Variovorax sp. PBL-E5: one gene and its partner. The protein of the gene in region 1 binds, or shares a complex with, the protein of each later gene. Links are inferred from orthologs where the notes say so. Each region holds a gene or a part of one and is shown in the gene's direction. Other genes may lie near its edges.

What was found.
Region 2: the proteins of xseA (region 1) and xseB are in contact, whole or in part, in a cryo-EM structure (PDB 8TXR), measured with the Escherichia coli proteins. The link is inferred for Variovorax sp. PBL-E5 from one-to-one orthologs.

The regions. Positions count from the first base shown.
Region 1 is NZ_LR594671.1:2,573,033-2,587,364, forward strand. The notes cover bases 5,168-8,080. They hold xseA (exodeoxyribonuclease VII large subunit), read left to right. Parts: upstream 5,168-5,923; coding sequence 5,924-7,237; downstream 7,238-8,080. Other genes in these bases: WDLP6_RS12565 (MotA/TolQ/ExbB proton channel family protein), read right to left, coding at 5,168-5,611; WDLP6_RS12570 (hypothetical protein), read right to left, coding at 5,596-5,832; WDLP6_RS12580 (superoxide dismutase), read left to right, coding at 7,285-7,866; WDLP6_RS12585 (DUF192 domain-containing protein), read right to left, coding at 7,927-8,080. In the rest of the region: transcriptional repressor LexA, read right to left, coding at 50-724; WDLP6_RS12535 (asparaginase), read left to right, coding at 798-1,796; adk (adenylate kinase), read right to left, coding at 1,829-2,485; kdsB (3-deoxy-manno-octulosonate cytidylyltransferase), read right to left, coding at 2,613-3,380; WDLP6_RS12550 (Trm112 family protein), read right to left, coding at 3,399-3,581; lpxK (tetraacyldisaccharide 4'-kinase), read right to left, coding at 3,562-4,548; WDLP6_RS12560 (ExbD/TolR family protein), read right to left, coding at 4,551-4,976; more of WDLP6_RS12565, read right to left, coding at 4,979-5,167; more of WDLP6_RS12585, read right to left, coding at 8,081-8,379; WDLP6_RS12590 (cell envelope biogenesis protein TolA), read right to left, coding at 8,553-8,867; icd (NADP-dependent isocitrate dehydrogenase), read left to right, coding at 9,060-10,319; ATP-dependent Clp protease adapter ClpS, read left to right, coding at 10,572-10,931; ATP-dependent Clp protease ATP-binding subunit ClpA, read left to right, coding at 10,986-13,307; cls (cardiolipin synthase), read left to right, coding at 13,479-14,332. UniProt on the Escherichia coli protein: Bidirectionally degrades single-stranded DNA into large acid-insoluble oligonucleotides, which are then degraded further into small acid-soluble oligonucleotides.
Region 2 is NZ_LR594671.1:3,932,594-3,946,695, reverse strand. The notes cover bases 8,990-11,672. They hold xseB (exodeoxyribonuclease VII small subunit), read left to right. Parts: upstream 8,990-10,039; coding sequence 10,040-10,306; downstream 10,307-11,672. Other genes in these bases: dxs (1-deoxy-D-xylulose-5-phosphate synthase), read left to right, coding at 11,240-11,672; WDLP6_RS19170 (polyprenyl synthetase family protein), read left to right, coding at 10,303-11,220; WDLP6_RS19180 (aromatic ring-hydroxylating oxygenase subunit alpha), read right to left, coding at 8,990-9,881. Also shown: WDLP6_RS19235 (aspartate/glutamate racemase family protein), read left to right, coding at 42-788; WDLP6_RS19230 (ZIP family metal transporter), read left to right, coding at 917-1,813; WDLP6_RS19225 (hypothetical protein), read left to right, coding at 1,924-2,166; WDLP6_RS19220 (dodecin), read right to left, coding at 2,197-2,406; WDLP6_RS19215 (FAD-dependent oxidoreductase), read left to right, coding at 2,475-3,755; WDLP6_RS19210 (DUF3299 domain-containing protein), read right to left, coding at 3,773-4,369; WDLP6_RS19205 (ABC transporter permease), read right to left, coding at 4,373-5,635; WDLP6_RS19200 (ABC transporter ATP-binding protein), read right to left, coding at 5,632-6,336; WDLP6_RS19195 (DUF2796 domain-containing protein), read right to left, coding at 6,344-6,889; WDLP6_RS19190 (sulfurtransferase), read right to left, coding at 6,886-7,794; WDLP6_RS19185 (DMT family transporter), read right to left, coding at 7,805-8,737; more of WDLP6_RS19180, read right to left, coding at 8,742-8,989; more of dxs, read left to right, coding at 11,673-13,093; bifunctional lysylphosphatidylglycerol flippase/synthetase MprF, read left to right, coding at 13,276-14,102. UniProt on the Escherichia coli protein: Bidirectionally degrades single-stranded DNA into large acid-insoluble oligonucleotides, which are then degraded further into small acid-soluble oligonucleotides.

The DNA.
Region 1 (14,332 bases):
TTGCGGCCGGGATCTTCGCGCATGCGGCTGCATGCGATGGCTGCCGCAGCTACATCAGCATCGTGTTGCGGATCAGGCCGACTGCAAGGCCTTCAATCTCGAAGGGCTCGCCGGGCTGAACCACGATGGTGGGGTAATCGGGATTTTCCGCATGCAGCTCGATGACCTGCTTATTGCGCTTGAGGCGCTTGACCGTCACCTCATCGCCCAGCCGTGCCACCACGATCTGCCCGTTGCGGGCTTCCTTGGTGGCCTGGACGGCGAGCAGATCGCCGTCCATGATGCCGGCGTCGCGCATGGACATGCCGCGAACCTTGAGGAGGTAGTCGGGCTGGCGCTGGAACAGCGTGTTTTCCACGTAATAGGTTTGATCGACGTGTTCTTGCGCAAGGATGGGCGAGCCTGCGGCCACACGGCCGATCAGCGGCAGCGCCAACTGGGCCATGCCGGGGAGGGACAGGGAGAACTGGTTGTTGCGGGATTCGTTGAGGGAGCGCAGCGCATCGCCCTTGAGGCGGATGCCGCGCGAAGTGCCGCTCACGAGTTCGATGACACCCTTGCGGGCCAGCGCCTGAAGATGCTCTTCGGCTGCATTGGCCGACTTGAAGCCGAGCTCGGCGGCAATCTCGGCGCGAGTGGGCGGAGCGCCGGTGCGCGCGATGGCACTCTGGATGAGGTCGAGAATCTGCTGCTGACGGGCGGTAAGCTTGACGGCAAACTGCATGAATGACTCCTTGCGGCACTGGCTGAATATCCAGTACCTGTATTTTTAACCAGTTTTAGAAAGTTGGCAAGCCATGGCCCAGGACATTCGAGACGGCCGGCGCCGCGTGATCGTGTTGGGGACGGGCGGCACCATCGCCGGAAGGGCGGCGGCGCCCGGTGACAACATCGGCTATGCCGCCGGCCAGGTGGGCGTGTCGGATCTGCTGAGCGGCATCGAGGCGCCGGACGGAATTTCATTGTTGGCGGAGCAGGTCGCGCAGATCGACAGCAAGGACATGACGTCGGTGGTCTGGCGCGAGCTCGCCCTGCGCTGCGCTCACTGGCTCGCCGAGCCCGACGTGGCGGGCATCGTCATCACGCATGGCACCGACACGCTGGAAGAGACGGCGTTCTTCCTGCAATCGGTGCTTTCGCCGCACAAGCCCGTGGTTCTGACCTGCGCGATGCGGCCGGCCACTGCCCTGGCACCCGACGGACCGCAGAACGTGCGCGATGCCCTCGTGGTCGCTGCGATGCCAGGTGCACACGGCGTCGTGGCCGTGTGTGCAGGGACGGTGCACAGCGCGTTCGATGTGCGCAAGGTCCACACCTATCGGCTCGATGCATTCGATTCCGGTGACGCGGGCCCGTTGGGCTATGTCGAGGAAGGCGTTGTGCGGCTCCACAGAAGCTGGCCCGGCGCGGCCGCCGATGTCGCCTCAGGCCTGTTCGAACGGATGATCGAAGCGCGGACATGGCCTCGGGTCGAGATCCTGGTGAGCCACGCAGAGGCGCGCGGGAGCATCGTCGATTCACTGCTCCAGGAGCGCCGGCTCGGTGCGGCAGAGCCGGTACAAGGCCTGGTGCTCGCGGCCACCGGCAACGGCACGCTTCACCATGCGCTCGAAGAGGCAGCACTTCGGGCGCAATCCGCCGGTGTGGCCGTGGTGCGTGCGACGCGATGCGCGCAGGGGCGCATCCTGCCGAAAGCCGGCGAAGCGGAATCGATACCCAGCGTCGGCGCCTTGACGCCGGTGAAGGCGCGCATCGCCCTCATGCTGGAACTCCTGGGCAGCCCATCGACCGCCTGAGAGAACCGGAATGTTCGCGCGAAGGGGGCCGATCAGCTGCTCAACGCCGTGAGCGCGCGCTGAGTGATCTCATCGACCGTGCCGACACCGCTGATGGCGCGGTACTTCGGCGCCGCAGCCGGCTCGGCCTTGGCCCATGCCGCGTAATAGTCGACCAGGGGACGTGTCTGCTGGCTATAGACCTCGAGACGCTTGCGCACGGTGGCTTCCTTGTCGTCCTCGCGCTGGACCAGGTCGTCGCCCGTCAGGTCGTCCTTGCCCTCGGTCTTCGGCGGATTGAACTTGACGTGGTAGATGCGTCCCGAGGCCGGGTGCGAGCGGCGACCGCTCATGCGCTCGACGATGTCTGCGAAAGGCACGTCGATCTCGAGCACATAGTCGAGGTTGACCTGCGCCGCGCGCATGGCTTCGGCCTGCGGAATGGTGCGAGGAAAGCCGTCGAAGAGAAAACCGTTCGCGCAATCCGGCAGTGCGAGACGTTCCTTGACGAGGTTGATGATCAGATCGTCGCTCACGAGTGCGCCGGATGCCATGACGGCCTGCGCCTGCAGGCCGAGCGCGGTACCCGCCTTGACCGCGGCTCGCAGCATGTCCCCGGTGGAGATCTGGGGAATGCCATATTTCTGGCAAATGAAGGCGGCTTGCGTGCCTTTGCCTGCCCCGGGGGCGCCCAACAAAATCAGTCTCATGGTGTCCTCGGACGGTTCTTTGAATTCTGTCGCGCCATGCACACTCGCCACGTGAGCGGCGCAGGGCGGAGTTGGATCGAGGATAGCATGCGTCCCGCGGCCGAATCGCGGACCAGGGCGAGGCTGGCTACGCGGCCGACAGCAGCGCGCGCACGCGGGCCAGGTCTTCCGGCGTATCGATGCCCGGCCCTGGCGCATGGTCGCTGACATGCACCGCGATGCGGTGCCCGTGCCACAGTGCGCGCAGCTGTTCCAGCGCTTCGGTGCCCTCGATCGGTGCCGGCGGCAGATCCGGAAACCGGCGCACGAACCCGGCGCGGTAGCCATAGATGCCGATATGACGCAGCGCTTGCGGTGCACGCGGCAATGTGGTCGGGCCTTTCCCTGCAAAGCCGTCGCGCCACCATGGGATCGGCGCGCGACTGAAGTAAAGCGCGTTGCCTTGCGCATCGAGCACGGTTTTCACGACATTCGGATTCACGAAATCGTCGACCGAGTCGATCGCGTGTGCTGCCGTGCTCATCACCGCATCGGGATGCGAGTCCAGAGTGTGGGCCACGGCATCGATGAGCGCCGGATCGATCAGTGGCTCGTCACCCTGCACGTTGACGACGATCGCATCGTCCGCGAGGCCGAGCAGGGTGCAAGCCTCGGCGAGGCGATCGCTGCCGCTGGGATGGTCGGTGCGGGTGAGCAGGGCTTGCACGCCATGGGCCTCGCAAGCGGCAACGATGCGCGCATCGTCCGCGGCCACCACGACGCTGCGTGCGGCAGACTGATGCGCGCGTTGCGCAACGCGAACCACCATCGGCAGGCCGGCAATGTCGGCCAGCGGCTTGTCCGGCAAGCGCGTCGACGCCAGCCTGGCAGGGATGAGAACGGTGAACGAAACCACGCTTTGCCGCGGCCCGGCTCAAAGGCCCAATTCTTCGTCGGAAAGGGTGCGTGCTTCCGTCTCGAGCAGCACGGGGATGCCGTCGCGCACCGGATAAGCGAGGCGTGCGCTGCGCGAGGCAAGTTCCTGCTTCTCTGCATTCCAGGTCAGCGGGCCCTTGGTCACGGGGCAGACGAGCAGTTCAAGCAGCTTGGTGTCCATCGAGGGATGATAGCTTCGCATCGAGCGCGGCGAAAAAGGCCGGCGCGGGTTCGAACACCAGAGGGACGGCCAAGGCTGCAGGGGCTGTTCGCCACAGTTTCACGGCGTCCTTTTCCGTGCAGATCAGCGTGTGGCTGCCGTTGTTGGGCGGGGACGTCCAGTGATGAAAATCGTCGTGATCGGGCAATGCGATGCATTGCGCCAGGCTCAGACCGGCCTCGCGAAGCATCTGGAAGAACGCGTCGGGCTTTGCGATCGCGGCGACGGCGATCAGGTGCCGTCCGCTCAACGAGGACAGCGCAATGGCCGTGCCGTCGCTTTGCAGCGCATGGTCGGCCAGCATGCGGCGGGCGCCGAATCCGGCAAATGCCGGGTGGCGCCCGGTATGAAGGATCAAGTCGCAGGAGCGGGGCCAGCGCTCGCGCAAGGGGCCGGCCGGAAGCAGCCAGCCATTGCCGGTGCCGCGATCGTCGAAGACGCAGATCTCGACGTCGCGCGCCAGCGCCCAATGCTGCAAGCCGTCGTCGCTCACGATGACCTGGATCGCAGGATGGCGCGCAAGCAGGGCGCGGGCTGCTGCCGCACGCTGCCGGGCGACGAAAACCGGCGCATGGGTCGAGCGCCGGATCAGCGCGGGTTCGTCGCCGACCTTGTCAGGATCGCTGTCGTCGAACACCTCGCGGCAGTCGTCGGTCGACCGGCCGTAGCCGCGCGACACCACACCCGCCGTGATGCCGCGTGCATTCAGGTGCCGCACGATCGCCATCACCACCGGCGTCTTGCCCGAGCCGCCCGCGACGACGTTGCCGACCACGATCACCGGCACGCCGATCCGTTCGACGGGCTGTATCCCGAAGCGATAGAGCGCCCGCCGGCAGCCGGCCAGCACGCCGTAGAGGAGGGACAACGGCCAGAGCAGCCGCGCGATCAAGCCGCGTTGCAGCCAGGCTCGCTGCAGCCAGGCCAAGGCTAGCGTCCCGCTTGCGCGGCTGTCTGCGTGGCGAAGGTGATGCGCATGAGGCCCGCGCGGCGCGCGCCTTCCATCACCGTGATCACCGACTGGTGCGAGGCGCTGGCATCGGCGCTGATGATCACGACGTTGTCCTTGGCTTCGTCCGCTGCGGCACCGAGCGCTGACGCCACGGTTTCGATGCTGCGGTCCGGCAGGATCGTCTTGTTGACCGAATAGCGCCCGTCGGCCGAGACCGCGACGACCACTTCCTTCGGGTAGTCGTGCTGCGCCTCGGCATCGGCCACCGGCAGGCGAATCTGCATCTCCGTGAACTTGCTGTAGGTGGTCGACAACATCAGGAAGATCAGGATGACCAGCAGCACGTCGATGAACGGGATCAGGTTGATCTCGGGTTCATCGCGCGAGCCATGGCGAAAATGCATTCTCATCGGCGCAGGGCGTTCAGGTGCCGCGCGAAGCGCTCGCCGGCGAGTTCCAGGTTCAGCAGGTACTCGTCGACGCGGCTGCGGAAATAGCGCCAGAAGATCAGCGACGGGATCGCGATGATCAATCCGAAGGCCGTGTTGTAGAGCGCGACGGAAATGCCGTGTGCCAGCTGCGCCGGATTGCCGGAGCTCACCGCGCCGTTGGCCGGTGACTGGGAGCCGAAGATCTCGATCATTCCGATCACTGTGCCCAGCAAGCCGAGCAGAGGTGCGGCCGATGCGATGGTTGCCAATGCCGGCAGGTAGCGCTCGAGCCGGTGCGCGACCATGCGCCCGGCGGCCTCCATCGCCGCACGCAGGTCGTCCTCGGTCGAGAGCGGATTGGCGTTCATGGCGCGAAAGCCGGCGGCCAGCACTTCGCCGAGCCCCGAGTTCCGTTCGAGCTTGGTCACGACGTCGGGGCCTGGAATGGCGGCGCGCGATACCGTGATGGCTTCATCGAGCAATTTCGGAGGCAGGACTTTGGAGGTTTTCAGGTTCGTGAATCTCTCGATGACCAGCGCCAGGGCGATCACCGAACAGGCGAGCAGCGGCCAGATGGGCCAACCCGCAGCAACTATGATGGAAAACAAAAAAATCCTCCGTCCTGGTGGACTGCAAATGCGCGGCGATTATCCACCGAGCCGGTCTGGCCTTCGACCTGTATTCGCTGTAGGCGTTGCCGCACAGTTTCTGTGGATAACTTTGTGGCTAACAAGCCGAGCAACTCATCCAGACCCGCATGCCCAGGGCCTTCCATTGAATCGATCGAATTTTGAGCACCGCTTTTTCCAATGAAATCAATGTTTTGCACGGAAAGCCGTGCATGTGGTGCCGGTTCGGTCCGTGCCGAGGACGAGCGCTCGTCGGCTGTGGACGACTGCTGATCTGTAACAGGGCTGCCCATGGGTGAACGCGAGCCCTATCCGGCGTCGACGGCCCGGGTATGGGCGGTTGGCGCCCTGTGCCGCGCCGTTGCGGATGCGCTCGATGCGCGCTTCAATCCGGTGGCGGTAAGGGGTGAGATCTCGGGCTTTTCCCGTGCGGCCAGCGGGCATTGCTATTTCTCGCTGAAGGATGCGTCCGGTCAGCTGCGGTGCGCCATGTTCCGGCGCGCTGCCGGCTTGCTCGATTTCTCGCCGCGCGACGGTGACCAGGTCGAGGTCCGCGGCCGGTTGGCGGTCTACGAGCCGCGCGGCGATCTGCAACTGGTGGTCGAGAGCCTGCGCCGCGCGGGGCAGGGCGCGCTGTTCGAGCAATTCCTGCAGCGCAAGGCCAAGCTGGAAGCCGAAGGGTTGTTCGATACCGCGCGCAAACGACCGCTGCCTGCCATGCCGGGCGCGATCGGCGTCGTCACGTCCCTGGGGGCGGCCGCACTGCACGACGTCGTGACCGCATTGCGCCGCCGCGTGCCGCATATTCCGGTGGTGATCGCGCCGGCGGCCGTCCAGGGTGCGAACGCGCCGGCGGAACTCGTTCGGTCGCTGCAGTCGCTGTATGACCTGCAGCCGGCCGTCGAGGTGATCCTCCTGGTGCGCGGCGGGGGATCGATCGAGGATCTCTGGGCCTTCAATGACGAGATGCTGGCCCGCGCGATCGTCCAGAGTCCGGTGCCCGTGATCAGCGGCGTCGGCCATGAGACGGACTTCACCATTGCCGATTTCTGCGCCGATCTGCGTGCCCCGACGCCCACGGCCGCTGCCGAACTCGTCGCGGCCCCGCGCGAGCTCTGGCTGGGTGCGTTGGAATTGCTCGAAGAGCGCCTGACCCAAGCGCTGTCTGCTCGGGTGGATGCGCTGAGCCAACGCCTCGACCTGGCGGCCAGCCGGCTCGGCCGTCCTTCGGCATTGGCGGCGCGGCAGCAGCTGCGCCTGGCACATCAGGCGCAGCGATTGCACTACGCGGTTCTGTCCAGAGTGCAGCGCCTGGCGCAGTCCCGGCAGTCGCTGGAGGCCGAGTTGCCACGCAGGATCGGGGACGTCCTGACCCGGCATCACGAGCGGCTCGATCGGGCGGCACTTCGACTGCAGCTGCTGGATCCTGCATTGGTCCTGCAGCGCGGCTATGCGTGGCTGACGGACGCGACGGGTCACGCGATCACGAGCGTGGCTCGGCTTGCGCCCGGCGACGAGGTCAGCGCGCGTCTGGCCGACGGTGCTGTCGATCTGACGGTGCTGAGAACAGGGACAACGGGAAAGCGTCCGACGCCGGCCGCCTAATTCCTTTCTAGAATCCTTCATCCCACAACCAACCTGAGAGATACAACATGGAACACGTTCTTCCTCCTCTGCCCTATCCGATGGACGCGCTGGCGCCCGAGTATTCGAAGGAAACCCTGGAGTACCACTACGGGAAGCACCACAACGCCTATGTCGTGAACCTGAACAACCTGCAAAAGGGCACGGAGTTCGAAAAGATGACGCTCGAAGAGATCGTCAAGAAGTCCAGCGGCGGCATCTACAACAACGCGGCCCAGATCTGGAATCACACTTTCTTCTGGAATTGCATGAAGCCTGCGGGCGGCGGCGAACCCACCGGCGCGCTGGCCAAGGCCATCGACGCCAAGTGGGGAAGCTATGCGGCCTTCAAGGAGGCGTTCGTCAAATCCGCGGTGGGCAACTTCGGCTCGGGCTGGACCTGGCTGGTCAAGAAGGGTGACGGGACAGTGGACATCGTCAACACCGGCGCGGCCGGTACGCCGCTGACCACGGCCGACAAGGCGCTGCTGACGGTGGACGTCTGGGAGCACGCCTACTACATCGACTACCGCAACCTGCGTCCCAAGTTCGTCGAGACTTTCCTTGCCAAGCTGGTGAACTGGGACTTCGTGGCGAAGAACTTCGGCTGATCCGATTCAGCCCGAAAGAAAGCCGACTCGTGGGTCGGCTTTTTTCATGGGGCGTGGCGTTCAGTGCCTGTTCGCGAACAACACGCCGCCGAGCTTCGCGCCCTTCTTGATGTTCTTGTGGGCGAACCAACCCTGGTTCATCTCGAGGACGAAACGCACCGGCTCCTCGGAGCAGTGCGAGTTTTCGGTCATCGGCTGCATGTCGGCCAGGTTCACGATGCGACCGTCGTCGGCCACGAAGGCCGCAGTCAACGGGAGGATCGTGTTCCGCATCCAGAAACACTGCGTGGCCGGTTGCTCGAACACGAAGATCATGCCTTCGAACTGCGGCATCTCCTTGCGGAACATCAGACCGATCTCGCGTTGTTCGGGCGTCTGCGCGACCTGTGCGTCGATCTGGTACATGCCGACCGACAACTTCGTGCGCTGAAGATTCATCTGCGGTTCCTGGGCATGCGCAAATGCCGTCGTCAGGACCGAGAACACAAGGAGGCTAAGAATTCGTCGCAGCATGGTGGACTTTCTGGCGGACACCGTAAACAACAATGCCCGCTGTTGCGGGCACGACCAAATTTGCGTGCGAAGCTTACCTTGTCTTCGACGCCGGCGTCATGCGAAGGCCTGGGTCGCGCAGGCGAAAAAAAAGCGTTCCGCAGAACGCTTTTTTCGTCAGCAGCGCGGGGCGCTTACTGGGGCGTGCCGCCTTGCGTGCTGCGGCGCTTGAGGCTGCCGTCCTTGTTGCGGCGGCGGGTATCGCGCGTCGATGCGCGCTTTTCGCCGGCAACGGCAGCCTTGTCGGCGCCGACGGCACCGCCTTCGGGCGTCTTGACTTCGTCGCCGCCCTGCGCCTTGACGCCGGGGGCCTTCGATTCCACCTTGGCCTGGGCCTTCACTTGCGGCTTGGTGTTCAGCTGGGGCTGGGCTTCTTGCGAGGTGCTGCCTTGGGCATATGCGCCAGCCGCAAACAGGCCGGCGATCATGACTGCGAGAACTTTGCTCATTACGGATTCCTCTGTGGAGATGGATTGAAAACGCCTCCCGGCCAGCAGAAGGTCAGCCAACAACGAGACCAGGATGGGCTCGGTTGACAGAATCTTCGGGCTCCTCCGGTTGCGTCTAAAATTCTAAAGCTATTCAGCCATCTGAAAACAAAGTGCTTTTCGGCCCTTAAATCCACCCAGAGTTCCGTTCTCATGTCCAGCTATCAGCACATCAAGGTTCCGACCGAAGGCCAGAAGATCACGGTCAATGCCGACAATTCACTCAATGTGCCTGACCAGCCCATCATTCCGTTCATCGAGGGCGATGGCACCGGCCTGGATATCACGCCGGTCATGCTCAAGGTGGTCGACGCGGCGGTCGCCAAGGCCTACGGCGGCAAGAAGAAGATCCACTGGATGGAGGTCTTTGCCGGCGAAAAGTCGACCAAGGTCTATGGTCCCGATGTCTGGCTGCCCGAAGAGACGCTGCACGCGGTGCGCGACTATGTGGTATCGATCAAGGGTCCCTTGACCACCCCGGTCGGTGGCGGCATCCGTTCGCTGAACGTGGCGCTGCGCCAGGAACTCGACTTGTATGTCTGCCTGCGCCCGATCCAGTATTTCGAGGGTGTGCCCAGCCCGGTCAAGGAACCGCACAAGACCAACATGGTGATCTTCCGCGAGAACTCGGAGGACATCTACGCCGGCATCGAGTTCGAGGCCGAGAGCGACAAGGCCAGGAAGCTCATCAAGATCCTGCAGGACGAATTCGGCGTCAAGAAGATCCGCTTCCCGAACACCTCGGGCATCGGTATCAAGCCGGTGTCGCGCGAAGGCACCGAGCGCCTCGTGCGCAAGGCGATCCAGTACGCGATCGACAACGACAAGCCCAGCGTGACGATCGTGCACAAGGGCAACATCATGAAGTTCACCGAGGGCAGCTTCCGCGACTGGGCCTATGGCCTGGCGGCCAAGGAATTCGGCGCCGAACTGGTCGACGGCGGTCCCTGGATGAAGTTCAAGAACCCCAGGACGGGCAAGGAAATCACCATCAAGGACTCGATCGCCGACGCGTTCCTGCAACAGATCCTGCTGCGGCCTGCCGAATACTCGGTCGTCGCCACGCTCAACCTCAACGGCGACTACATCTCCGACGCGCTGGCCGCGCAGGTCGGTGGCATCGGCATTGCGCCCGGGGCGAACCTCAGCGACACCGTCGCGATGTTCGAGGCCACGCACGGCACGGCGCCCAAGTACGCCGGTAAGGACTACGTCAACCCCGGCTCCGAAATCCTCTCGGCCGAGATGATGCTGCGTCACATGGGCTGGAAGGAAGCTGCCGACCTGGTTATCAGCTCGATCGAGAAATCCATCGCCAGCAAGAAGGTCACCTACGACTTCGCGCGCCTGATGGAAGGCGCCACGCAGGTCAGCTGCTCGGGTTTCGGCCAGGTCATGATCGACAACATGTGAGGCCCGTCCGGCGCCCACCGGATGCCCCGCGTCAGCCCCAGTGCCTTGCAGGTGCTGGGGTTTTTTGTTTTCGTGCGACATTGACCTCGGCGCCAAGAGAACTGGCTCGGCGCCACCGCAGCCGGCCCGGCCGCCGCGAAGGTTTTGCGCCAGCGCGGCAGAGTTCACGCTGCGGTCACTTGATTGTCGCCAGGACGCCACCATTTTTAGAGGGTCCGGCACCGCACCCGCACGCTCTATAGAATCATTTTTATGGCAACCAGAATCCCTTCGACCCCACCCACGCCGCCGGCCCAGAAGCCAGCGCGGGACGACGGTGACTCGGTCGTGCTCGAACGGCGACCGCAGAAGACGGCCCCGCCCCAGATGTACCAGGTGGTGATGCTGAACGACGACTACACGCCGATGGAGTTCGTGATCGTCGTCATCCAGGAGTTCTTCAACAAGGACCGGGAAACAGCCACCCAGATCATGCTCAAGATCCATCTGGACGGCCGCGGCGTTTGCGGGGTCTATTCCCGCGACATGGCGGCCACCAAGGTCAATCAGGTGATGGAGGCGGCGCACCAGGCCGGGCATCCGTTGCAGTGCGTCAGTGAACCGGTTGAATAAAGCGCGCTCCAACCCATCTGAGAAATTATTTACAGCAAGGCAAAAGGAAATCACATGATTGCCCAGGAACTGGAAGTCAGCTTGCACATGGCTTTTGTCGAAGCCAGGCAGCAGCGCCACGAGTTCATCACGGTGGAGCACCTGCTGCTCGCTTTGCTGGACAACCCGAGTGCCGCAGAGGTTCTGCGCGCCTGCTCGGCCAATGTCGACGACCTGCGGGCGTCGCTCACCAACTTCATCAAGGACAACACGCCGCAGGTGGCAGGCACCGACGATGTGGACACCCAGCCCACGTTGGGATTCCAGCGCGTGATCCAGCGCGCCATCATGCACGTGCAGTCCACCGGCAACGGCAAGAAGGAAGTCACCGGCGCCAACGTGCTGGTCGCGATCTTCGGTGAAAAAGACTCGCACGCGGTCTACTACCTGCATCAGCAGGGCGTCACGCGCCTCGACGTGGTGAACTTCATCGCCCACGGCATCAAGAAGAGCGATCCGCCCGAGGCTGCCAAGGGCAGCAGCGAATCGTCGTCGGGCGAGGGCGAGGAGGGCGGCGGCGAGAAGAACGAGAAGTCATCTCCGCTCGAGCAGTTCACGCAGAACCTCAACCAGCTCGCCAAGGAAGGCAAGATCGACCCGCTGATCGGCCGCGAGTACGAGGTCGAGCGCGTGATCCAGATCCTGTGCCGCCGGCGCAAGAACAACCCGCTGCTGGTGGGCGAAGCCGGTGTCGGCAAGACCGCGATCGCCGAGGGCCTGGCCTGGCGCATCACGCAGAACGACGTGCCCGAGATCCTCGCCGAGTCGCACGTGTACTCGCTCGACATGGGCGCATTGCTGGCGGGCACCAAGTACCGCGGCGATTTCGAGCAGCGGCTCAAGGGCGTGCTCAAGTCGCTCAAGGACAAGCCCAACGCGATCCTGTTCATCGACGAGATCCACACCCTGATCGGTGCCGGCGCGGCTTCGGGCGGCACGCTCGATGCGTCCAACCTGCTCAAGCCGGCGCTGTCCAGCGGCCAGCTCAAGTGCATCGGCGCGACCACCTTCACCGAATACCGCGGCATCTTCGAAAAGGATGCGGCCCTGTCGCGTCGCTTCCAGAAGGTCGACGTGGTCGAGCCGACCGTCCAGGAGACGGTCGACATCCTCAAGGGCCTGAAGTCGCGCTTCGAGGAACACCATGGCGTCAAGTACGGCGTGGCGGCCCTGCAGGCCGCGGCCGAGCTGAGTGCCAAGTACATCAATGACCGTCATCTGCCCGACAAGGCGATCGACGTCATCGATGAGGCGGGCGCCGCCCAGCGCATCCTGCCGGCCAACAAGCGCAAGAAGACCATCAGCAAGACCGAAGTCGAGGAAATCGTCGCCAAGATCGCGCGCATTCCCCCGGCCAACGTCTCCAACGACGACCGCGGCAAGCTGCAGACCATCGAGCGCGACCTCAAGAGCGTGGTGTTCGGCCAGGACAAGGCGCTCGAAGTGCTGGCCTCGGCCGTCAAGATGGCGCGCTCGGGCCTCGGCCGCGAGGACAAGCCGATCGGCTCCTTCCTGTTCAGCGGCCCGACGGGCGTCGGCAAGACCGAAGCGGCCAAGCAGCTCGCCTACATCATGGGCATCGAGCTGATCCGCTTCGACATGTCGGAGTACATGGAGCGTCATGCGGTGAGCCGGCTGATCGGCGCGCCTCCCGGCTACGTCGGTTTCGACCAGGGCGGCCTCTTGACCGAGGCGATCACCAAGAAGCCGCACGCGGTGCTCCTGCTGGACGAAATCGAGAAGGCGCACCCCGACATCTTCAACGTGCTGCTGCAGGTGATGGACCACGGCACCCTGACGGACAACAACGGACGCAAGGCCGACTTCCGCAACGTCATCATCGTGATGACGACCAACGCGGGTGCCGAGACCATGAACAAGGCGACCATCGGCTTCACCAACCCGCGCCAGGCGGGCGACGAGATGGCCGACATCAAGCGCCTGTTCACGCCGGAGTTCCGCAACCGCCTGGACGCGACCGTGAGCTTCAAGGCACTCGACGAGCAGATCATCCTGCGCGTGGTGGACAAGTTCCTGCTGCAGCTCGAAACGCAGCTCGCCGAGAAGAAGGTCGATGTCACCTTCACCGATACGTTGCGCAAGCACCTGGCCAAGAAGGGCTTCGATCCGCTGATGGGTGCACGGCCGATGCAGCGCCTGATCCAGGACACGATCCGGCGCGCGTTGGCCGACGAACTGCTGTTTGGAAGGCTGCAGGAGGGGGGCCGGTTGACGGTCGACCTCGACGACAAGGAAGAAGTGCAGCTCGACATCCAGCCGCTCTCGAAGAAGGAAGGGCGGGCCAAGCCCGAGGCCGAGGAGGCCGAGGCACGGTAGCGCTTGCTCGCCCCCAGGCTGCGCGCACTTCGTGTCGCTTCGCCTACCTCCTGGCCGGGGGCAACACCGGCGGACCGGCTGAGCCGGATCCGCGGTGTTCCTGGTGTGGGGAGAAAGGCCGGTAGCATTCGCTGCCGGCTTTTTTTTGGCTGGCGTATCTGTTCTCCTGCCTTGATCCTTCCCGTCCTCAGTCCCGAATGGAAAACTGGCCTCTCCCTGGCCTGGAGCGGCTATATCGCTGTGCTCTCGGTCTGGATCGTGATGCAGAAGCGGGCGCCGGTGTCGACGATGAGCTGGATCCTGTCGCTGGCGCTGCTGCCGCTGGCTGGCTTCGTCATCTACTATTTTCTCGGCCCCCAGCGCCTGAAGAAGCAGCGGCTCAAGCGGCTGCGCAGTCGCGCCAACGCGCAGGCGCCGGCCGATGTGGCAATGTTGCGGGAGGCGGGAGAGCGGGCGCCCGCGGCGCTGCGCCACCTGGCGGCGCTCGGCGTCGCGGCCTGCGGGCTGCCCGTTTCGAGCGCGACGAAGGCCGAGCTGCTTTCCGGAGGCGCATGCGCCTTCGACGCGATCTTCGAGGCCGTTCGCGCCGCACGCGATCACGTGCATCTCGAGTACTACATCTTCGAGCCCGACAGGATCGGCACTGCCCTGCGCGACCTGCTGATCGAGCGTGCAGGGCAGGGCGTCACGGTGCGCCTGCTGCTCGACGCGCTCGGCTCCAAGCGGATCGGTCGCAAGTTCATGGCGCCGATGCAAGCGGCCGGCATCCACGTCGGGCTCTTTCACGACACGCGCATCGGCCGGCGCCTGCGGCCGGTGACCAACTACCGCACCCACCGCAAGATCGTCGTCTGCGACGGCCGCGTCGGCTTTACCGGTGGCGTCAACATCACCGACGAGGAAGACGCGCGGACCTGCGCGGACGCCTACCACGACGTCCACCTGCGCATCGAGGGCAGTGCGGTGCGATGGCTGCAGACCACCTTTCTCGAGGACTGGACCTATGCGACAGGCGAGGCGCCGGG
Region 2 (14,102 bases), 1.4 Mb from region 1 along the record:
GCATTTCTGGTAGGGGGCACAACGCAATCGTGGGAACGGGAGTGGGTGTGACACAGGTGGTCGGCATTCTGGGCGGCATGGGGCCGGCTGCGGGCGCGGACTTCGTGCGGCTGTTCGTGGAGGCCTGTGCGCGCCACCTGCGCGATCGGGGCGAGGCGGTGCGGGACCAGTCCTTTCCCGAGCACTGGCTCGCGCAGGTGCCGGTGCCGGACCGCAGCGGCGCGCTCGAATCGGCCGAGACGCTGGGCGCGCATCAGCCGCTGGAGCCGATGCTGCAGGCGCTGGGCCGGCTGGCGGCGCTGGGCAGCAAGGCGGTGGCGATCGCGTGCAACACGGCGCATGCATGGCACGCCACGCTGCAGGAACGCTTTCCGCAGATCGAGGTGCTGCACGTCGCGCGCGAGGTGTCGTCGCACCTGGCCGCGCAAGGCGTGCGCGAGGTCGCGCTGATGGCGACCGAAGGCACCTACCGCGTGGGCCTCTACGAACAGGCCCTGGCCGGCGCGGGGCTGGCCTGCCATCTGCCGCTGGCCGATGAGCGGCAGACCTTGATGCGCGGCATCTATGACGGCGTCAAGACAGGCGATATGCGCCTCGCGCAAGCCTGCTTCGCCGAGGTCGCGCTGCGCCTGGCGGAGCGCCACGGGCCGGCGGCGATCGTCATGGGCTGCACCGAGATTCCGCTCGGGCTCCAGGGCGTGCCGGCGGTGTCGGGATTGCGGTTGATCGATCCGGCCGTGGTGCTCGCATCGGCGCTCGCGGCCCGGGCCTACGCAAGATCCTCTTGACACGGTTGATAAGATGAAAGCCGCTGGGCCTGGTCCAAGGCCAGCGGGTGGCCTGGCGCCGCAAGCCGCTTTCCATCGAAAGCCGTCCGAAGGGCGGCTTTGTTTTTTGTCATGTCATCCGAGCCGTCATGAATCTGTTAGCCATCCTCGTCGCCACCCTGTTCGCCGGCATCGGCAGTGTCTGGATCGCGGCGCTGCTGCTGCGCGCCGGCGTGCGCGGCGAGGGCGCCGGCGGCGTGAACCCGCAGCATCTGCTGAGCCTGGCGGCCGGCGCCCTGCTGGCGACCGCGTTCATGCACCTGCTGCCCGAGGCCTTCGAAAGCGGCATCGAGCCGGGCCTGCTCTTCGGCGTGCTGCTGTTCGGGCTGGTGTTCTTCTTCCTGCTCGACAAGGCCGAGCTCTGGCACCACGGGCATGAGCACCATCATGGCGAGGCGCCCGACGCCCATGCGGGCCATGACCATGACCACGAACACGGTCATTCGCATGCGCATGCGGCACCGCGCAAGAGCGGCGGCTGGGCGGTGCTGACGGGCGACAGCGTGCACTGCTTCGGCGACGGCATCCTGATCGCCTCGGCCTTCATCGCCGACCTGCGCCTGGGGCTGGTGGCGGCGCTGGCCGTGCTGGCGCACGAGGTGCCGCATCACATCGGCGATCTGGTGGTGCTGCGCCAGAGCTCGCCCAACCCGCGCGCCGCGCTGATCAAGGTGTCGCTCGCCGGCACCATGACGGCGCTGGGTGGCGTGGTCGGCTGGTGGCTGGTCGACCGGCTCCACGGCCTGCTGCCGTATTTCCTGGTGCTGGCCGGCAGCAGCTTCGTCTATGTCGCGCTGGCCGACCTCATCCCGCAGCTGCAAAAACGCCTGCCTGCGCGCCAGACCGCACTGCAGATCGTCTGGCTCGTGGCCGGCATCGTGCTCGTGACGGTGGTGAGCCGGCTCTCGCACGAGGGCGAGGACGGGCACGAACACGGGCATGGCGCGCCGGCTTCGACGCAGGCGGACGGCAAGGCCAGGCATTGATTGGACACACGGGGCACTTTCTGACACGCTTGTTGCCCGGCGGCTGAAGCACCGTTCGGGGAACGGGCCCACACTGGGGCCAGACCAGAGATGCAGCAAAGGAGCTCGAAATGATCCGCGTCGATCCCACCCTTCGTACCGGCGAACCGCCGGACGACGAATCCGATGACGCCCTGCTCGGCGACGGCTTCGATTCACCCGATGCCGACGAGGCCGAAGTCGAGGCCGAAGCCGAGACCACGGACGAGCTCTCCGAGGAAACCGGCATCGACCTCACCGACGCGAGCGACCTCGACGCCGACCACGTGCCGGCCGACGAGGACCACGACCGCGTGATGCAGGCGCCCGACTGAGTGCCCGCGCCGCGCCCGGCGTGCGCGCCTTCAGGCTTCGAGCGTGAACCCGACCTTGATCGTCACCTGCCAGTGCGCGATCTTGCCTTCGACCACATGCCCGCGGGTCTCAGTCACCTCGAACCACTGGATGTTGCGCACCGATTCGCTGGCCTTCGCGATGGCGCGCTGGACCGCGTCGTCGCTGCTGGTGGGCGAAGAGCCGGTGAGCTCGATCAGCTTGTAGACATGGGTGGACATGGCGCGCTCCTTGGAATGAAACCCGGTCCGCGCCATCATAGGCACATGCCCGTGTCATGGCGCATCTCGTGAACCCGTCCCCGACTCCCCCCACATCCTCGCCCGACGCTTCGGTGCCGCCGCTGTCGGCGCGCTGCTGCATCGCCGGTGGCGGCCCGGCGGGCATGATGCTCGGCCTCCTGCTCGCGCGCGCCGGCGTCGAGGTGATCGTGCTCGAGAAGCACGGCGATTTCCTGCGCGATTTCCGCGGCGACACGGTGCATCCGTCGACGCTCGATGTGATGGCCGACCTCGGCCTGCTCGATGCCTTCCTCGCGCGGCCGCACGACGAGGCGCGCCAGCTCTACGCGACGGTGTCGGGCCAGCGCGTGCGGCTGGCCGACTTCACGCGGCTGTCCACCGCCTGCCGCTTCATCGCGCTGATGCCGCAATGGGACTTCCTCGATTTCCTTCAGGACGAGGCCAGGCGCTGCCCGGGCTTCCATTTGCGGATGAACGCCGAGGCGACCAGCCTGAGCGAGCGCGACGGCCGCGTCACCGGCGTCCAGGTGCGCACGCCGCAAGGCCTGCAGCACATCGCGGCCGATCTGGTGGTGGCGGCCGACGGGCGGCATTCGGCGATGCGCGCCGCGGCCGGCTTGAAGGTGCGCGACATCGGCGCGCCGATCGACGTGCTGTGGATGCGTCTGCCGCGGGCACCCGGCGATCCGGCCGATTCGGGCGGCTTCATCGACGCCGGTCACTTCATGGCGACCATCGGCCGCGATACCTACTGGCAATGCGCCTACGTCATCGCCAAGGGCGGCATCGCGGCGATCCAGGCGCGCGGGCTCGAGGCCTTTCGCGCCGATGTGGCGGCGGCCGCACCCTTCCTGGCCGATCGCGTCGACCGTATCGCGAGCTGGGACGACGTCAAGCTGCTCAGCGTCACGGTCGATCGCCTCGAGCAATGGTGGAAGCCGGGGCTGCTGTGCATCGGCGACGCGGCGCATGCGATGTCGCCGGTGGGCGGCGTCGGCATCAACCTCGCGGTGCAGGATGCGGTGGCCACGGCCAACCTGCTGCGCGACGCACTGGCGGATCCGGGCGTCGGCGCCGAGGCCATCACCCCGCTGCTCGCGCGCGTGCAGGCGCGGCGGCTGCTGCCCACGCGCGTCACGCAATGGGTGCAGGTCGCCATCCAGGATCGGCTGCTCACGCCGGTGCTGCAGAGCGGCGCGCGCGCACAGCCCTTCGGCGTGCCGTGGCCGCTGCGGCTGATGCAGCGATTTCCGATCCTGCAGGGCGTGCCCGCGTATGCCGTGGGTGTGGGCGTGCGGCCCGAACGCGTGGCGCCGCCGCGCCGCTGAGCGCGAGGCTTTCTTTTCTACTTCGCGCCGCCGGTGTACCTGGTGACGCTCTTGGCGCTGATGTCGTAGCCGCTCACGCCCATCATCGAATCGTTGCGCTGGGTCTGCAGCCGGCCGGTGACCCAGACAGTGTCCATGGCGCGGAACTTCGCGCCCTGCGCGCGCACGTGCAGGATCTGGTTGGCGGGCGGCGGCGGCGTGTGGATGCAGGCGCCGAAGTAGGGCACCAGCAGGAACTCGGTGACCTCGCCCTTGTCCTCTTCGAGCGGCACGACGAAGCCCGGGATCCTGATGTCGACGCCGTTCATCGCCGGGTTGGTCGGCGCGTTGTTCGAGGCTTCCTGCAGTTTCATGAGCAGGTCGTTGGCGCGCGGGTCGCTGTCGTCGAGCTGGCTCAGGTCCATGCCCTTCAACGCCTTCATCGGATCCCAGTCCTTGGGCACCAGCTCTTCCCACGCGATGAGCCGCGGCTCGCCCGGCGCGGCCTTGGCGGCGGCTGCCTTGCCGCCGATCGGGTTGGCGGGCGAGGTGGCCTGCGGCGCGGGATCGGCCGCGAAGGCGCTGGCAGCGAAGACGGCGGCAGCGAATGCAGCAAGAGGCAGACGCAATGTCATGGTTCAGATTCTCGGTGAGAGGCCGTCGGACAACGAAAGCCGATACGCGCGTATCCCGGGCAACAGGCTGGCCAGGAAGCCGGCCACGAGCAGGCTCGCCACCAGCAGCCCTTCGTTCAGTGTAGGCGCCGACAGCGTGAGCGCGAGTCCGAATTGCGATTGCAGCCACGGCGAGAGCAGGGCAATGCCGAGCACGGCAAAGACGATGCCGATCGCCACGCCCAGCCCCGTGACCAGCGCGCCTTCGAGCGCCAGCAGCGCCAGCACGTGCCGCAGGCTGGCGCCGACGGCACGCAGCACGGCCAGCTCGCGCCGGCGTTCGTCGAGGCCCGCCAGCACCACCGACACCAGCCCGGCCAGGCTGACCAGCGCGACCAGCGCCGACATCAGCAGCAGCGCGTTCTCGCCGATGCCGACCACGCTCCACAGCTCGTCGAGCGCAACGCCGGGCAGGATCGCCATCAGCGGCTCGGCGGCATAGGTCGAGACCCAGCGCTGCACCGCGAACACGGCCGCGCGGTTCTTCAGGCCGACCAGCGCCGCGGTCACGTTCTTCGGTGTGAGGTCGAATTTGCGTACCTGGTCGGCCGGTATCTTCACGCCCGGCATCGGCGCGCCGCCCACCCATTCGAGATGGATCGCTTCCATCGCCGCCAGGCCGATGTGCACCGTGCGGTCGACCGGTGTGCCGGTGCGCGCCAGCACGCCGACCACCGTGAAGGGCTTGTCGGCATGCTCGGCCACGTTGAGCTCGCCGCTGCCGTGCGAGAGGATGATCTTCTGGCCGACGTGGTAGCCCAGCTTGTCCGCGACCTCGGCGCCGATGACCGCATCGAACAGATCGCTGAAGGGCCTGCCCTCGCGCATGCGCAGCGGCTGGCGGTTGCCGTAGCGGAAATGCTCGAAGTAGTCGGGCGTGGTCGCCAGCACCGCGAAGCCGCGGTGCGAATCGCCGAGCGAGAGCGGCACGACCCAGGCCACGCCCGGATGCGCGGCCAGCGCCTGCACGCTCTTCCACTGCACGTTGTTGGTGGCCGCGCCGATGCGGAACACCGAGTACAGCAGCAGCTGCGTCGAGCCGGTGCGCGCGCCCACGATCAGGTCGGTGCCGGAGACGGAGGACGAGAAGTTCTCGCGCAGCTCGGTGCGGATGCGCTCGACGCCCAGGAGCAGGAAGGTCGACAGCGCGATCGAGAGCACCGTGAGCGCGAGCGTGAAGCGGCGGTTCCAGGCGCTGCGCCACGCGATGCCCAGCAGGGCCCTCATGGAAGCGCCCCCTGCGTCGCGCGATTGATCTGCGGCAGCAGCACGTGGCGCCCGAAGCGCGCCGCGATGCGCTGGTCGTGGCTCACGAACACCAGCGCGCTGCGGTTCGCCTCGCAGGCCGCGAGCAGCACGTCGAGGAAGGCTTCGCGCCGGTCCTCGTCCAGCGCCGAAGTGGGCTCGTCGGCGATCACCACTTCGGGATGGCCGATCAGTGCGCGCGCCGCGGCCACGCGCTGCTGCTGGCCGACCGACAGCCGCATGGCCTGGCGCGGCCAGAGGCTCCGGTCCAGGCCCATGCGCTCGAGCAGCAGCTCGGCCTGCGTGCGCGCCGGGCCGGCGGTCGAGGCCTGCGCCATGCGCCGCGCCGAGAAGCGGCAGGGCAGCATCACGTTGTCGAGCACGCTGAGGTAGGGCAGCAGGTTGAACTGCTGGAAGATGTAGCCCACATGTGCGACGCGGCAGCGGTCGCGCGCGGAACCCGAGAGCTCGGCCCAGTCGTGGCCCAGCAGCGTGATGCGCCCCGCGTCCGCCACCAGCACGCCGGCCAAGAGCGACAGCAGCGTGCTCTTGCCGCAGCCGCTCGGCCCGTGCAGGAACACGGCCTCGCCGGCGCTCACCTCGAGGCGTTCGATGTCGATGCAGGGCGCGCCGGCACCCGGCCAGCCGAAGCGCAGCGATTCGGCGACGAGCAGCGGCGTCACGAAGAGATCACTTGCTCCAGGTCAGGCGTGTGGTCGGCCGCTTGAGCGTGCGCTTGAACTGGCCCTGCGGCGCGGCGATCTGGACGTCGATCTGCCGGATGCCCTTGAAGGCATCGAGCAGCGCGATGTCGATGAACTTGGTCGCCTGCGCATTGGTGCAGTTGAAGGCGAAGGTGCCGTCGAGGTCGGCATGGCCTTCGGCGGCGTCGGCGTCCGCCTTGCCCAGGCCGAGCGCCGCGGAGCGCAGCGTCACCGGGCCGAGCTTGCAGTTGGCGCTGGGGTCGATCCTGAACAGCTGGTCGGCCGCGCGCAGCTGGGCGACGGCGTCGTCTGCGGTTTTCTTTTCGGCATCGGTCTTCGGTGCGTGCTCGAAGCCGATGAAGTTGTCGAGCGGCGAATCCATCTCGATGACCACGGTCGGGCCGTCGATCGCGACATCGAGCCTGAGCTGGCCGTGCACGTGCGCATGCTGTGCCTGCTGCGCGATGGCCGCGATCGGCAGCGCGAGCAGCGCAGGCAGTGCGAAGGTGGAAAGCAGCCGTGCAGGATTCATGCGTTTGCGCCTTGCCGGGTCGGCAGCCCCGGCGTGTTGCTCCATTCGCTCCAGCTGCCGGCATAGAGCGCGGTCGACCCGAGGCCCGCGATCTGCATTGCGAGCAGGTTGGGCAGCGCGCTCACGCCGCTGCCGCAATGGTGGACGACCGTGGCCGGATCCCGGCCCGCCAGCAAGGTCTCGAACTCGGCGCGCAACTGGGCGGCCGGCTTGAATTTGCCGTCGGGGCCGAGGTTCTCGGTGAAGGGCCGGTTCAGGGCCCCGGGGATGTGACCTGCGATCGGGTCCAGAGGTTCCACCTCGCCGCGATAGCGCGCAGCGGCACGCGCATCGATCAGCGTCTGGTCAGACTGGTCGAGCCGCGCGAGCACGCGCTGCGTGTCGGCGAGCACCACCAAGGGCGCAGCGGCCACGAAGTTGGATTGGAAGCGCGCGGGCTCGTCGCCGCCGGCGACCGCGCCGCCCGCGGCCTGCCAGGCCTGCAGTCCGCCGTCGAGCACGGCCACGGCCTCGTGGCCCATCCACTTGAGCATCCACCAGAGGCGGCCGCAGTAGTTGGCGCCGTTGCGGTCGTACACCACGGCCTGCATGCCGTTGGCGAAGCCGATCGACGACAGCCAGGCCGCGAACTTCTCGCGGCTCGGCAGCGGATGGCGGCCGCCCGATGCGGGCAGGCCCTCGTCCTGCGCCACCACCACCTCGCCGTGCGCGCCCGGCATGCCGTGCTTCGCGCTGAGGTCGGTGTCGAGGTCGGCGTAGAGCGCGCCGGGAATGTGTGCCGCGCGGTAGTTCTGCGCGCCGGCCTCGGGCTTCATCAGCTCGAAGCTGCAGTCGAACACCATCAGCGGCGCTGCGCTGCGCTGCAGGGCCGTCAGTTGCTCGGCGGTGATCAGGGTCGTGTACATGCGAAATCCTTCAATGCTCTTCGGCCGGCGCCTTCGGCAGCGATCGCTGGCGCAGCACGGTGGCCGCGATGCCGCTGAAGACGATCAGCACCATGCCGGCCCAGCCCATCGCGTCGATGCGGTCGCCGAACAGCAGCACGCTGTACATCGCGCCGAAGACGATGCCCGAATACTGCAGGTTGGCGACCAGCAGCGTCCCGCTCTCGGTCTTGGCGCTTGCATAGGCGCGCGTCATGCACAGCTGGCCCACCGCCGCCAGCACGCCCACGGGCGCGAGCCACAGGGCATGCATCCAGGTCCATTCGGCCCACGGCGTGGCTTCGCCGAGCAGCGTGGCCAGGCCGCCGGCGATCGCCGAGCCCACCGCGAAATAGAACACGGTTCGCTCCTCGGGTTCACCGAGCCGCGAGAGTGCCACCACCTGCATGTAGGCAAAGGCCGCCGTGAGGCCCGACATCAGCCCGACCAGGCCCGCGAAGCCCTGGCTGTCGTTGACGTTGGGCTTGAGCATCAGCACCACGCCGACGAAGCCCGCGAGCACGGTGAGGATCAGCGGCCCCTGCAGCGGCGGCCGCGGCAGGCTGCCGTCGCGCCCGGGCACCGGCATCCAGGCCAGCAGCGTGCCGCCGATCAGGAAGGCGGCGATCCAGACGCTGCTCATGTAGTTGAGCGTCATCGCGGTGGCCAGCGGCATGTGGGCGATAGAGTAGAACCACGCGCCCATCGACACCACGCCGATCAGGCTGCGCCAGCCGTGCATCAGCGGGTAGCGCGTGCCCAGCGAGACGCCGCGGCTGCGCGCCAGCGCCCACAGGAAAAGGATGCCGATCAGGCCACGGTACAACACCAGTTCGGCACTGGAGAACCAGGCCGAGGCGATCTTGACGCACACGCCCATGGTCGCGAAGACCAGTGCGCCCAGCACCATCCAGAGTGCCTGCATTGCCTCAGGGGCTCTTCATCTCGCGGCGGTACCATTCGTGGAACTGCTGCATGCCATCTTCCATCGGGCTCTGGTAGGGGCCGCTCTCGTCGTCGCCGCGCTGCATCAGCGCGCGGCGGCCGGCGTCCATGCGCTCGGCGATCTCGTCGTCCTCGGCGCAGGTCTCCATGTAGGCGGCCTGCTGGGCTTCGATGAATTCGCGCTCGAAGGCGACGATTTCCTCGGGGTAGAAGAACTCGACCATGTTGAGCGTCTTCTGCGGGCCGACCGGATGCAGCGTCGAGACGGTGAGCACGTGCGGATACCACTCGACCATCACATGCGGGTAGTAGGTGAGCCAGATCGCACCGTACTTGGGCGGCTTGCCCTCGCGGTACTTCAGCAATTGCTCCTGCCAGCGCTGATAGATCGGGCTGCCGGCGCGGCCGAGCCGGTTGGCAACGCCGACCGTCTGCACCGAGAAATGCCGGTTGAATTCCCAGCGCAGGTCGTCGCAGGTGACGAAGCTGCCGAGCCCGGGATGGAAGGGGCCGACGTGGTAGTCCTCGAGGTAGACCTCGATGAAGGTCTTCCAGTTGTAGTTGCACTCGTGCAGCACGACCCGGTCGAGCGCGTAGCCTTCGAAGTCGAGGTCGGCGCGCGGGCCCAGGCTGGCGAGGTCGGCCGCGACGTCGCGGCCCTGTCCGCGGGCGTTCTTCTCGAACAACAGGCCGTTCCACTCGGTCAGCGGGTAGTTGTGCAGGTTGAGGCAGGGATCCTGCTCGAAGTGCGGCGCGCCGATCAGCGTGCCGGTGCTGCGCGGATCGGCCGCGGCATAGGTCCAGCGGTGCAGCGGGCAGACGATGTTGCCGCCGCCCTGCGCATCGAGGCTGCCGCGGTCCTGCAGGATCAGCGCCTGGCGATGGCGGCACACGTTGGAGATCAGCTCCACGCCCTTGGGCGTGTGTACCAGCGCGCGGCCCTGCTGCTCCTGCGGCAGGGTGTGGAAATTGCCCGGCTCGGGCACCGCCAGCCGGTGGCCGACATAGCGCGGGCCCGCGGCGAAAAGCGTTTGCAGCTCGCGGGCGTAGAGCGCCTCGTCGAAATACGCGGAAACCGGAAGTTGGCTCGAGGCCTGCTGCAGTTGAAGACTTAAATCAGACATGGGTGACCTGACCAAGCTCCCCACAGGGAGAGAAGGAAAAACGGAAGGCTGCCGTCGAAAGGTGCTGAACGGCCCGAGGAATTGCGCCGGTGCGACCGGCCAGGGAAGACCAGGATTGTAGCCGTCCTAAAATGCCCTGTTTCATCCCCGATCCCCGAATGCCCAAGGTGCCTTCCTCCTCCCCGCCGGGCCAACCCCCTGCACCCGATACGGGCCCGCTGCCCCCCACCTACGAAGCCGGACTGCAGGAGCTCGAACGCCTGGTGGCCGAGCTCGAGTCGGGCCAGCTGCCGCTCGACCAGCTGCTCGGCAGCTACCAGCGCGGCGCCGTGTTGCTGGCCTTCTGCCGCGACCGGCTGCAGGCGGTCGAGGAACAGATCAAGGTGCTCGACGCCGGCAGTCTCAAGGCCTGGACGGCGGAATGAGCGGCGCGCCATTGCTGCATTGGGACGCTGCGCGGCTCGCCGCGTGGAGCGAACCGCATCTGGCCACGGTGGAGGCCGCGCTGTCGGCCTGGGTCGGCGTCGATGCGCCGCTCGAACTCGGCAACCCGATGCGCTATGCGGTGCTCGACGGCGGCAAGCGGCTGCGTCCGCTGCTGGTGTTCGCGGCCAGCGAAGCCGTCGGCGGCAACGCAGAAGCTGCGCTGCGCGCTGCCTGCGCGGCCGAACTGATCCATGCCTATTCGCTGGTGCACGACGATCTGCCGTGCATGGACAACGACGTGCTGCGCCGCGGCAAGCCCACGGTGCACGTGAAGTTCGGCGAGGCCGATGCGCTGCTCGCGGGCGATGCGCTGCAGGCGCTGGCCTTCGAGCTGCTCACGCCCGAGGGCGACGCCGTGGCGCCGGCCGTGCAGGCGCGCCTGTGCGGCCTGCTGGCACGCGCGGCCGGCGGGCAAGGCATGGCCGGCGGCCAGGCGATCGATCTGGCCAGCGTCGGGCTCGCGCTCGACGAGGCCCAGCTGCGCGAGATGCACCGCCTCAAGACCGGCGCGCTGCTGCAGGGCAGCGTCGAGATGGGCGCGGCCTGCGGCGGCCCGATCGCGGCCGGAGCGCTGGCGGCGCTGCGCGACTACGGCGCGGCCATCGGCCTCGCGTTCCAGGTGGTCGACGACATCCTCGACGTCACGGCCGATTCGCAGACGCTCGGCAAGACCGCCGGCAAGGACGCCGCGAGCGACAAGCCCACCTACGTGTCCCTGCTCGGCATCGACGGTGCGCGTGCGCAGGCCAGGGAACTGCTGGCCGATGCACTGGCCGCGCTGGATCGCAGCACACTGGCCGACACCGGCGCGCTGCGCGCGCTGGCCCACATGGTCGTCGAGCGCGACCGATAACAACAACAAGACGTTTTCCATGGCCCCGCTGCTTCCCACGATCCACGATCCCTCCGTCCTGCGGCAGTTCGACCGCGCCCAGCTCAAGCAGCTGGCCGACGAGGTGCGCACCTGCGTGCTCGACAACGTGTCGCGCACCGGCGGCCACCTGAGCTCGAACCTCGGCACGGTCGAGCTCACGGTCGCGCTGCACCACGTGTTCAACACGCCGCACGACCGCCTGGTGTGGGACGTGGGCCACCAGACCTATCCGCACAAGATCCTCACCGGCCGCCGCGAGCGCATGCCGACCTTGCGCCAGCTCGGCGGCATCTCGGGCTTCCCGCAGCGCAGCGAGAGCGAGTACGACACCTTCGGCACCGCCCATTCGTCGACCAGCATTTCGGCCGCGCTCGGCATGGCGATGGCGTCCAAGCAGAAGGGCGAGGACCGGCACGCGGTCGCGATCATCGGCGACGGCGCGCTCACCGCCGGCATGGCCTTCGAGGCGCTCAACAACGCGGGTGTCTGCGACTGCAAGCTGCTGGTCATCCTCAACGACAACGACATGTCGATCAGCCCGCCGGTCGGCGCGCTCAACCGCTACCTCGCGCAACTGATGAGCGGCAACTTCTATGCCGCCGCCAAGAACGTCGGCAAGAGCGTGCTGCGCGCCGCGCCGCCGCTGTTCGAGCTGGCCAAGCGCCTCGAGCAGCATGCCAAGGGCATGGTGGTGCCGGCCACGCTGTTCGAGCAGTTCGGCTTCAACTATGTCGGCCCGATCGACGGCCACGATCTCGATTCGCTGGTGCCCACGCTCGAGAACCTCAAGCACCTGCACGGTCCGCAGTTCCTGCACGTGGTCACCAGGAAGGGCCAGGGCTACAAGCTGGCGGAGGCCGACCCGGTGGCCTATCACGGGCCGTCCAAGTTCGATCCGGCCGTCGGCCTGGTGAAGCCCGCGACCGCGCCCAAGCAGACCTTCACCCAGGTCTTCGGCAGCTGGCTGTGCGACATGGCCGCGCAGGACGGCCGGCTGGTCGGCATCACGCCGGCGATGCGCGAAGGCTCGGGGCTGGTCGAGTTCGAGAAGCGCTTTCCGGGCCGCTACTACGACGTCGGCATTGCCGAGCAGCATTCGGTCACCTTCGCGGCGGGCCTCGCGTGCGAGGGGCTCAAGCCCGTGGTCGCGATCTACTCGACCTTCCTGCAGCGCGCCTACGACCAGCTGATCCACGACGTCGCGATCCAGAACCTGCCGGTGGTGTTCGCGCTCGATCGCGCCGGTCTGGTGGGCGCCGACGGCGCCACGCATGCGGGCGCCTACGACATCGCCTTCCTGCGCTGCATCCCCAACATGAGCGTCGCCTGCCCGGCCGACGAGGCCGAGTGCCGGCGGCTGCTCACCACGGCTTACGAGCAGAACCATCCGGTCGCGGTGCGCTATCCGCGCGGCGCGGGCGCGGGCGTCACGCCGGCGCTCACGCTCGAGGGCCTGTCCTTCGGCAAGGGCGAGGTCCGGCGTGAGGGGAAGCGCATCGCCATCCTCGCCTTCGGCACGCTGCTGTATCCGGCGCTCAAGGCGGCCGAGGCGCTCGACGCCACGGTGGTCAACATGCGCTGGGCCAAGCCGCTCGACGTCGAGTTGCTGCTGAAGGTCGCGGCCACGCACGATGCGCTGGTCACGGTCGAGGAGGGCGCCATCATGGGCGGCGCCGGCAGCGCCGTGCTGGAGGCGCTGCAGGCCGCGCGCATCGACAGGCCCGTGCTGCAGCTCGGCCTGCCCGACCGCTTCATCGAGCATGGCGATCCGGCCAGGCTGCTGGCCGGCATCGGCCTCGATGCGGCGGGTATCGAGCAGTCGATCCGCAGCCGGTTCGTCCAGGCGGCCTGAGATTCCGATTCCGCGCGGCCGCGTTGCGGCGTGCGGGCCGGCGCCGGGCCGTGGCGCGCCCACCGCGGCGCGCGCAACAACGCGTGACGCCCGGTTATTTTGTGTCACAGCGTGAGGTATTTCGGCGCGGCGTGTCCTCCCGCCTTGCCGATCGGGCGTTCAGCAGATTGCCCCTTCGCCTCGTGTCCGAATACCCCATCGATCCTCTCCCGCTCCGTAGCCTGCCGAAGCTTCGGCCGGGCCCCTGGTGGCCGCGCCTGAAACCGTGGCTGATGGCGGCGCTCGGCGTCGTTCTCGCCATCGCGATCGGCGTTGCGCTGCACCGGCTGCTGCATGAGGTTCGCTACGACGATGTGATGGCCGCGGTGCAGGCCACGCCGGGCTCGAACATCGCGCTCGCGATCGCGGCCACTGCCGCGAGCTACTTCGCGTTGAGCGGCTATGACGCCTCGTCGCTGAGTTATGCCCGCGCCAAGGTCGCGCGCTCCACGGTGCTGCTGACTTCCTTTGTCGCCTACGCCCTGTCCAACACCATCGGCCTCGGTCCGCTGACCGGCGGCGCGGTGCGCACGCGCATGTATGCGGCCGCCGGGCTGGAGCCGCACCAGATCGCGCAGGTCATCGTCTTCAACGCCGCCGCCTTCGGCCTGGGCATCGCGGCCTTCGGTGCGCTCGGGCTGCTGTGGGGCGCGCACGAAGTGGCGCCGCTGCTGCACGTGCGGCCGCTGGCGCTGCGCGCGCTGGGCGCGGCGCTGCTGATCGCGCTGGCCGCCTTCCTCTGGCTGTGCGCGCGGCGGCGCGCGCTGCATCTGGGCGCGCAGCGCACGCTGCGGCTGCCGCAGGCGGGCCTGGCCTTGCGGCAGCTGGTGATCTCGGCCGTCGAGCTGGCAGCCTCGGCCGCGGCGCTCTGGTTCCTGCTGCCCGCCGACCGGATCGCGCTGCCCACCTTCGTGATCTTCTATGCGATCGCCATCACGGCCGGCATCGCCAGCCATGTGCCCGGCGGTGT